DNA from 3 places in the Roseateles aquae genome. Region 1 is predicted to be linked to each of the others. Evidence: predicted binding sites of a transcription regulator. Region 1 holds the regulator's gene; each other region holds the start of a gene.
The links. Region 1 encodes FNR, which switches genes on or off when oxygen is low (the NO sensors DNR and NnrR bind a similar motif). Its sites were predicted from a motif close to TTGATNNNNATCAA; they were not measured.
Positions count from the first base shown of each region.

Region 1 (3,271 bases):
GCTGTAGCCCTGGAAGTTGCGATGCAGCCGCCCCTGGCGCTTGGCGACCGACAGCGAATCGGTCGGCAGCGCGAAGTGGTCCATGCCGATATAGGTGTAGCCGTGGCCAAGGAAACCGCTGATGGCGCCAGACAGCATGCGCACCTTGTCGCCCGCGACCGGCAGCAATGCGGCGTCGATGCGGCGCTGCGGCTTGAAGCGCTGCGGCAGATGGGCATAGCCATAGAGCGCAATACGATCCGGCTTCAACGCTGCCACCTGGGCGATGGTGCGGGCGAACGATTCCGGGGTTTGCTGCGGCAGGCCGTAGATCAGGTCGACATTGGTCGACTCGAAGCCCAGCTCGCGCGACTGCGCCATCAAGGTGGCGACGCTCTCGAAGCTCTGAACACGGTGCACGGCTTTTTGCACCGCCGGATCGAAGTCCTGCACGCCAAAGCTCAAGCGGTTGAAACCCAGCTCGCGCAGATGACGCAGGCGCTGCTCGGTGACGGTGCGCGGATCCACCTCGATCGACACCTCGGCGCCGGGCGCCAGCTTGAATCGGGCGCGAATGTCCTGCATCAGCCGCGTCAGCTCGGCATCGCTGAGGAAGGTCGGCGAGCCGCCGCCCAGATGCAGCTGCGACACCGTCTGCGTGCGCTGCAGCTGCGCCACCGTCAGGTCCATCTCCATGACCAAAGCATCAAGATACTCGGCGGCCTTGTCGTGATGCTTGGTGATGACCTTGTTGCAGGCACAGTAGTAGCACACCGATTCGCAGAATGGAATGTGCACATAGACCGACAGTGGCGTGCCGCCACCCACCATGCCGCCCTCGGCGCGTTGCACCAGGGCCTGGCGGTACTGCTCGGCGGTGAAAGCCTCGACAAAGCGATCGGCGGTGGGATAAGAGGTGTAGCGCGGCCCAGAGACGTCGAAGCGACGCAAGACTTCCTCGGTGATGCCCGGCAGGCTGTCAGCGGTTTGAGATTCCATGTCGCCATGGTGCCAAGCCTGCGCGCGCGGGGTTTGACCCAGGTCAAGCTTGCTGGGCAAGCCCGGGTAAACAATGCCCCCAATTCTTGAGGATGGTCATGTTCAATTCCGATTCCCATCTGGCAAACGATGTGCAAAGCGGCAACGGCATTGGTGCAAAGAGCGCTGCCCAGCCCATAATGCGCCACATGAATGCCATCCCGCCGATCAAATCCGAGCCCTTCAAGGTCGCCTGCTCCAGCTGCAATTTGCGCGAGTTGTGTCTGCCCGTTGGACTGAACTCGGGCGACCTCGAACGTCTGGATCAGCTGGTGGCCACCCGCCGCAACGTCAACCGGGGCGATACGCTGTTCCGCAGCGGCGACTCGTTCCAATCGCTTTACGCCGTTCGCACCGGCTTTTTCAAGACCTGCATCTCGGCCGAAGACGGTCGCGATCAGGTCACCGGCTTTCAGATGGCGGGCGAACTGCTGGGTCTGGACGGCATCAGCAATGACCGCCACTCCTGCGATGCCGTCGCGCTGGAAGACTCGCAGGTCTGTGTGATTCCCTACGGTCAGTTGGAAGAGCTGTCGCGCGAGTTCACCGATCTGCAGCACCAGTTCCACAAGATCATGAGCCGTGAGATCGTCCGCGACCATGGCGTGATGCTGCTGCTGGGCTCAATGCGTGCCGAAGAACGACTGGCCGCCTTCTTGCTGAACCTCACTCAGCGCCTGCAGGCCCGCGGTTTCTCGGCCTCGGCCCTGGTGCTGCGCATGACACGTGAAGAAATCGGCAGCTATCTGGGCCTGAAGCTGGAAACGGTCAGCCGCACCTTCTCCAAGTTCCAGGACGAAGGGCTGTTGGAGGTCAAGCAGCGCCAGATCCGCATCATCGATCAGGCCGGCCTGCAAAAGCTGGTCAACAGCGCACACTGCTGATCGGCCACAGCCTGCGGGCTGAACAAAGACGAAACCCGCCTGTGGCGGGTTTCGTTTTAGGGCTGATCAGATGATGGCGCTCAGCGTGGCCAGCCTCGCGGATGGGCGTCATCCGGCGGCTCGGGCAAGGTGGCCAGCGCCAGCGTCAGGCTGGCCGCCAGGCTGATCAGGGCCCAGAAAATCAGGAAGCTCAGCGTGTAGATGGCCTGCCGGGACAAGTCCATCGGCTGCTGACCGAACCAGCTCAGATCACTGGGATCGATGACGGCAAACACCAGCGCCTCGGTCACGCCGGCCATCAGAAAGGCTGGCCACAGCACATACATGGCCCAACGTCCCAGGCCCGGACGTTCGGGAATGCGCTGGGAGGTCGGGGCCAGCATCACTGACCGCCCGTGGCCGCGTGATTGCGTGCCTTGACTGCCGGCTGCATGGCCGCACTCTGCTCGGTGACGCTGTCAGCCGAAAGCCGGTCGCTCTTTTCAATCACCGGATCGGGGAATTTCAGCGCCAGCGCGAGCGTGATGAAACTGGCCACGACGACCACCGACGGGCCACCCACAACCAGCCACATCATCTTCTCGCGCCACCAGGAGGCCTTGCGCTGGCCGTACTCTTGCTCGCTTTGCGTTGATGTCGGCATCTGCCTCTCCTATCGGGGAACCACAAAAGTTGATTTCTCGCGCAGCGCGCGGGCGGCATCACCCGCCTGCGCTTCGCGCTGAATATCGAAATGGATCTCATGCGCGCCGGCGCCCGCCTGGGCAGCAGCCTCGGGTGGCACGCGCAGCGCCAGCGACAACCAGCGTGCTTCGGCCGCTGCCACGGTGACTTCGACGGGCTGCGTCAGCTTCAAACCCGGCAGGCCAGTGGCCTGCACGGTGTAGCGCTGCGGCGTTTCCGTTGCGTTCATGATCTGCAGCCGGTAGACATTCTCGATGTAGCCATCATCGACCAGCCGAGCCAGTGAGGCGCGATCCCGGACCACATCAACCTTGAAGGGCATCCGGGTGGCAATGCTGACCAGCAAGGCCACACACACCAGGAACAGGATGCCGGTGTAGATCAGCACGCGAGGCCGGAACATCCGACGCAGCAACTGCCCTCGGCCGAGGTGCTGGGCCATGCCGTTCTGTGTGTCGTAGCGGATCAGGCCACGCGGGTAGCCCATCTTGTCCATCACGCCGTCGCAAACGTCGATGCAGGCCGCGCAGCCTATGCACTCGTATTGCAGGCCCTTGCGAATGTCGATGCCGGTCGGGCAGACCTGCACGCACAAGGTGCAGTCGATGCACTCGCCCAGGCCCAGCGCCTTGGGATCGGCCTTCTTGCTGCGTGAGCCGCGCGGTTCGCCACGCTCGGCTTCGTAG
Region 1 covers NZ_JAVXZY010000002.1:584,673-587,943, forward strand. The annotation lists gene hemN (oxygen-independent coproporphyrinogen III oxidase) at 1-978, opposite strand, end outside; gene fnr (fumarate/nitrate reduction transcriptional regulator Fnr) at 1,167-1,901, shown strand; gene RQP53_RS07810 (hypothetical protein) at 1,982-2,284, opposite strand; gene RQP53_RS07815 (hypothetical protein) at 2,284-2,544, opposite strand; gene ccoG (cytochrome c oxidase accessory protein CcoG) at 2,554-3,271, opposite strand, start outside.

Region 2 (3,271 bases), on a different contig from region 1:
CGGCCCTGGCGCAACGTTTCCAAGGGGCGGATAGCATAGGCCGCCCCCTGCCGTTCGGCAGTCGCGGCGACGTTCCAACTCGGCAGACGCCGTGACAACGACCCCGAGGTGTCGACAAAGCGGAATTGCAGGCTGGGGCTGTTGTCGGCCACAGCGCGGCCGAACTGCAGAGGGAAGCTGGCCCCTGCCTGCGAGAGATCTGGGCGGGCTGCAACAGGTCGCTGAAAAAGTGCGTCTGCTTTCGTGTATTCGAACTGTCCTGCGCCCCCCCCCCTCTGGGCAGAGGCGCGGTCCACATTGCTTTCAATCAGCACGCTCTGCCATGGCAGCAGAACCCTGACACTCTCGCCGTCGGTGCCGAATAGGGGGCTCCAAAGGCCAGTGCGGACGTCACTGACGAGGGCTAACTCCTCCACTGCGACTAAACTGGTGTCTACCACGCTTTGAGTTGTGCGCTTCGTCAGTTTGGCCCGGGCGTAGACAACAGAGAAGTCGGGCGCCGGCTCAATATCCAAGAGGTAATCCGCCAGCCCGGCTTGCATGCCGAACTGTTTCGCCGGGGCATTCAGATTGCCCGTGAAGGCGTGTGGCGTGCTCACCTTGATCACGCCTCCAAGAGCGCCCGTGTCCAGCAGGAAGACCGCCGTAGTCTCAAATGAGGCGAGGTCATAGCGAACGCGCTTGATCACGTCGATCTTGCTGAGCACCTCAGTCACCGGGCGTGCATCGCGCACGGCGGTCGTTCTCCAGTTGTCCGTTTCGCTGGACAGCACGCGCAGTTGCGAGCCCACAGCCGTTTCTGACCACTCTGCCGTCAGGGACCCTTTCAGCGTAGCTGTCAGGTCGAATGCCCCGATGGGCATGTCCTCCATCCAGCTCACCTGAAGCTCGTCTGCAACTGTCAGCCGCGCCTTCACAGCCTGGTCAACGGACTTGTCTGCAGAGAGAACTTCGAGCCTGACTTTGCCGCTGACCTTGCGCTCCAGGATCGGCACGCCGCACTGGTCAAGGGTCGCAGAGATGACGTCTCCTGGCGATGCGTAGCCGTTGCTGTCGCGATCATCCAGTTGCAAGGCAATGGTGCCGGTGAAGGCACAGCGTGCTGTCACCGACAGCGAGCCACCCGCACGAGCAAACCGATGAGCCAGGTCAACAGCGAATTGCCCGTAATTGATGAGATGCCCCGTCTGGCTGACAACGATATTGGCCAGCCGCTGGCTTTGCTCGATGCCGTATCCGGCGCCGAACCGGAATGTTGCCTCGGGCGGTGGCTGCACGAGGTCGGGTTGGCCTGTGCCGCCCCCTCCGCTTCCGCCTCCGCATCCTGAAAGCAGGATGACGAAGGCGATGCCCGGTACCCAATGTCGTTTGATCATTTCCGTCTCCCTCTTTTGGAGTCACCGCATGCCATTGCTGATGGTTTCGATGCTCACTGTTGTGAATGCCGCGCTATTGCGCTTTGCACGGCGGAGATGGTAGCCGATCAGAGGCGGCGTTAGGCAGGCATACGGTCAGGCCAAACAGTCTCCACGTTTCCCAGGCGAGCTCCGCCAGCTGAGCGTGAAGCGGCAAGTGCGCAGCGCCGCCCCTGAGCTCAAGGCGCAGCCAAGTTTCTGCATTCATGATCTTGCGGAGCGCCACAGCAGCATTGATTGACACATCTCAAGGCAAGCGACACTCGTCAGTGTGAGCATGGACCCAAGGAGATCGCCATGAGCACCCACCCCCCGATCAGCCCGGCGCAACGTGCTGCGCTGCAAGCCACACTGGAGCAGCAGCAAGCCGCGCTGCAGACGCAGCTGGATGCCCAGCTCGGCGGCGAGGGCCGCGTGGCCCACGCACATGAGCAGCTGCAGCAAGATGGCGATGGCGAGCGCGCCCACAACGCCGACCGCGAACTTGATCTGGCCCGCAGCGACCATCTGCTGCAGGCGCTCGGCGAGGTCAATGAGGCGCTGGCGCGGCTGAATGCCGATGGCTATGGCCTGTGCTGCGACTGCGGCGAAGCCATCGCCTATGCCCGTTTGGCGGCCAGCCCGCAGGTGCTGCGCTGCCTGGCCTGCCAGTCAGCCACCGAGCAGCGCCAGGGCCTGGCCAGCCACGCCACCTTGTGAACCGCTGGCCCTGCGCTGCCGTTCGCATCACCCTCTCACCCACATCACTCAAACCGGAGGAATTCCATGAGTCTGTTCCACGCCGTCGTCCAGCTTGATCATCAAAAAGCCCAGGTGCTGCAGTTCGATGCCGACCATGTGGTTGCCGAGAAGATCAAGGCGCACAGCCATCACACCAAGCAGCACGGCAGCGCGGTGCGCAGCGAGCATGAGTTCTTCGCCGAGGTCTGCGCGGCGCTGGATGGCATCACCGAGGTGCTGATCACCGGCTCCAGCACCGCCCAGGCGGACTTCCGCCACTACCTGGAAAAGCATCGCCCGCATCAGGTCAAGCAGGTGGTCGGTTATGAAACTGTCGACCATCCGACCGAGAAGCAGCTGATTGCGCTGGCCCGCCAGTACTTCCTGAAGCACGACCGCATGGCCGGCGTGCCGACACCGACCTGAGCCCTGCAGTGCAGCGCGGCCGACTTCCAACACCACCGCGCTGCTCAGCCAGAATGCGGGCACCATGCCCGCCGTTCAGCCACGCCGCCACAGCAGCCACCAGCATCGCCTGCATGCGGTGCTGCGCCATATTGACGAGCACCTGGCCGAGCCGCTGAACCTGGTACCGCTGGCCGGGCTGGCCTGCTTGTCGCCGTTTCACTTTCACCGGCTGTTTGCCGCCTGGACCGGCGAGACGCTGGGCGACTATGTACAGCGCCGCCGCATCGAGCTGGCCGCTGTGCGCCTCGCCGCCCAGCCCCGGCTCGCGGTGCTGGAGGCGGCACTGGCCGTGGGCTTCGGCTCGGGCGAGGCCTTCAGTCGCGCCTTTCGCCGGCATCTGGGCTGCAGCCCCAGCCAGTGGCGGCGCCAGGGCGGCCGTCAGAACAGCAATCCTGATCAGGTGAATCGCAACGGCGATCAGGCGCGGCACGCGAGCGCCGCGAACAATGGCCACTCCTTTGCGGAGTTTGATGCCATGCCCGTCCAGCTGATCACACGCCCACCGACGCCGATTGCCTATCTGCGTTACGAGGGCCCCTATGGCCCGCCGCTGCAGCGTTTCTGGCTGCAACAGGTGCAGCCCTGGCTGCGCCGCCTGGGCCTGCAGCAGCAGCCACAGTTCGGCCTCAGCCACGACGACCCGCAGATCAGCGACCCTGAGCGTTGCC
Region 2 covers NZ_JAVXZY010000010.1:142,380-145,650, reverse strand. The annotation lists gene RQP53_RS20635 (hypothetical protein) at 1-1,376, opposite strand, end outside; gene RQP53_RS20630 (TraR/DksA family transcriptional regulator) at 1,713-2,114, shown strand; gene RQP53_RS20625 (hypothetical protein) at 2,181-2,561, shown strand; gene RQP53_RS20620 (AraC family transcriptional regulator) at 2,626-3,271, shown strand, end outside.
Region 2: RQP53_RS20630 (TraR/DksA family transcriptional regulator) is a predicted target of FNR. The motif match lies at 1,653-1,666, and genes of this name have one in related genera.

Region 3 (3,271 bases), on a different contig from region 1:
GCCCCGGCCAAGTTGTCTTTCAGGCTTTCGGCCAAGGCAGCGAAGGGCCGCTCACACAAGGGGAAGCGCTGCTGCCAATCATTGAGCAGGCGCGCATCGATCACGGACATTGCGCTTGGCATCACAGTCCCATCCTGTTGGCGCGGCTGGTGAAGAAGATGCCGCTGGGCGATTGCGCCGTCAGCGTGGCGAGCGTGGCAAAGCTGCGGGTGTCGACGACGCTGATCAGGTCGCTGTCACGCGCCGAGATCCAGACCGCCTCGCCACGCGGCGTGAACTCCAGATGCAGCACCGCCTTGCCCGGCTTGAAGGCATGAACGACGCGCTGGCTCTGTGTGTCGATGACCTGCACGGTGTCGTAATCGGGCACGGCGAAATTGACCCAGACCTGGCGGCCATCGGGCTGCGCCATCACGAACACCGGCTGGCCGGCCACCGGGATGCGCGCCACCTCGGCCCAGCTCTGGGTGTCGACCACCAACACCTCATGGCGGCCAATCGCCGGCAGATAAGCCAGGCGCCCGGCGATGGCCCAGCCGCGCAGATGCGGCATCTTGAACACCGGCAGCGGCTGCGCGCCGCGGCCATAGCCGGCCAGGATGCGTTCGACCCGCGGCTCGGCGGCCCACAGGTCGATCTTGGCCAGTCCGTCCTCGCCGAACAGGCCGGCGATGTAGTGGCGGCCATCGGGCGTGATCAGCGCGTCATAGGGTTGGTGGCCGACACCCTTGAACTTGCGGATCTGCGGCGCGCGCGGCTGGCTCAGATCGGCCAGCCAGATCTCGTCGGCGTCGAAGAGCGAAAAGATGAAGCGCTGCCCAGGCAGATCGGCCAGGCCGACGACGCGCGACAGCTTGCCCGGCGCATATTCGGCCGGGATGTCGGCGACCAGGGTCAGGTCTTGCGTATCAAAGACCTTGATGCCGCCGGGCTGGTAGTTCTGTGCAACGACCCAGCGCCCATCCTGCGAGATCGCGCCGCCGATCGAATTGCCGCTTTGCTGCACGCGGGCCACCAGCGTCATCGTCGGCAGGTGGACCTTGCTGAGCGCGCCATCGCGGCCGAACACATAGGCATGAGCCCCGTCACGCGAATAGACCAGCGAAGCATGCGACAAATCGCCGAGCCCGTGCACGCGCCCGATGGCGCTGCGCCGGCTGGTGTCGAGCAGCTGCAGGCTGCCGCTGGCGCGCTCGACCACCAGGCCCAGATCGCCGGTGCCGCGCAGCTGCAAGCCCGTAGCCGTGGCCGTCGGCGGCCTTGAAGCGCAGGCGGCCAGCACCAGCAGCAGAACGCACAGAAGCAGGTTTCTCATGGTGTCTTGTCCTTGGCCAGCAAGGCCGCATCACTTTGCAGATAGGCGGCCAGCCAGTCGGCCTCCTCGGCGCTGAGCAGCGTCTTCCAGGGCGGCATCGGCGTGCCAGGGCGACCGTGGTAGATCACCGCGGCAATGGCGCTGTGCGGCAGCGCGCGCATCGCTTCGGCATGCAGGGCCGGGCCAAGCCCGCCGCGCAGCGTCATGCCATGGCAGGAGCCGCAGTCCTGCCTGAGCATGCGCAGCAACTGCTGCTGGCGCACCGCTGGCAGCGGCTCGGTCAGGGCCGGCCGCGACGCCAACAGCAGGCAGACTGCCACAACGCCCAGCCAGGCTGCGCTTCGCTTGCCACCCATGTTCTGCACCTCCACTTTCCATGTGGCAATGCTTGCTTGACGCCGATCAGCTGTCCTTGAACTGGTTCAAGGACGCGGCCTGCACGCTGTTTTCACAATGGGCTCAAGCATTTCTCGGAGCCTGAGCATGAGCCGACTGGACGAACCCCGCTTCTTCAACAGCCCCTCTGTCATGCTGGTAGGGGCCGGCCCCGGCGACCCCGAGTTGCTGACCCTGAAGGCCGCGCGGGCCCTGGCCGAAGCAAGGCTGGTGCTGTACGACGCGCTGGTCTCACCGGCCGTGCTGGCGCTGTGCCCGGCCGAGGCCGAGCTGATCTATGTGGGCAAGCAGAGCGGCCATCACCATATGAGCCAGGAAGCCATCATCGAGCTGATGATCAGCCTGGTTCGCCAGGGCCGATCGCTGCTGCGCCTCAAGGGCGGCGACCCCTTCATCTTCGGCCGCGGCGGCGAAGAGGCCGAGGCGCTGGCCGCGGCCGGCATCCCCTTCAGCTGCATTCCCGGCATCAGCGCAGCGCAGGCCGCGGCGGCGGGCGCCGGCATACCGCTGACCCACCGCGACCACGCCGGCGCGCTGGTCTTTGCCACCGGCCATCTGCGCGCCAACGATCAGGCTGGTGCCGACGGCGCCGCGGCGCATTGCGTCGATCTCGACTGGCCACTGCTGGCCCGACCGCATCAGACCGTGGTCATCTATATGGGCCTGGGGGCGCTGGAGATCATCAGCGCGCAGCTGATCGCCCATGGCCTGGCCGCCGACACGCCGGCCGCCGTGATTGCCAGCGCCAGCCAGCCCGAGCAGCGCTGCCTGCGCGAACGCCTGGACCGGCTGCCGGCCCTGGTGCGCCAGGCCGCCGTGCGCTCACCGGCGCTGCTGCTGATCGGGCAGGTGGCGGCGCTGCACGAGCGCCTCTGGCCCTCGCTGGCGCAGGCCCGTGAAGACGCTCACTGCAAGGTGTAGTGGGCCAACCGGCGCGGCTGCATGATGCGGATGTCGCGCCGGCAGATCTCGATCAGCCCCTCGTCCTCCAGCTCGCGCAGCACGCGGGAGAAGTATTCCGGCGTCAGCGACAGCCGCGCGGCAATCGTCGCCTTGCTGACCGGCAGCGAGACGGTGATCGGCTCGGCGCCGCTGCCGGCTTTGCCGCCGCCCTGCTCGAGCAGATAGCCAACCACGCGGCGCGCGCCGCTGTGCAGGCAGTAGGACTCGACGTCGCGCAGCAGGCCCTGGATGCGCTGCGAGGCCCCGGCCAGCAGGCGCAGCGCGAAGGCCGGGTCACGCCGCACCTGGGCCGTCAGCGCAGCAGCCGGCAGGCGCAGCAGCAGCGACTCGGTCAGCGCCTGTGCGCTCAGCGCGTGGGCCTGCTGGGTGAAGACCAGGGTATCGCCAATGCTCTGCCCAGGCCCCACCAGCTCGAACACCTTCTCCGCGCCGTGGCTGGCGATGGTGTAGAGCTTCACATGGCCGGTGACGACCTGGTACACCGCATCGCAAGCCTCGCCGGCATGCAGCAGCATGCCGCCGCGGTCCAGACGCTGCACGGCCACACCGTCGGCGCAGATGCGCTGCACGTCGGCGGCCGGCATGCCCGCGAACAGC
Region 3 covers NZ_JAVXZY010000001.1:456,520-459,790, forward strand. The annotation lists gene ahbB (siroheme decarboxylase subunit beta) at 1-122, opposite strand, end outside; gene RQP53_RS02010 (cytochrome D1 domain-containing protein) at 122-1,315, opposite strand; gene RQP53_RS02015 (c-type cytochrome) at 1,312-1,671, opposite strand; gene cobA (uroporphyrinogen-III C-methyltransferase) at 1,799-2,632, shown strand; gene RQP53_RS02025 (Crp/Fnr family transcriptional regulator) at 2,617-3,271, opposite strand, start outside.
Region 3: cobA (uroporphyrinogen-III C-methyltransferase) is a predicted target of FNR. The motif match lies at 1,728-1,741, and genes of this name have one in related genera.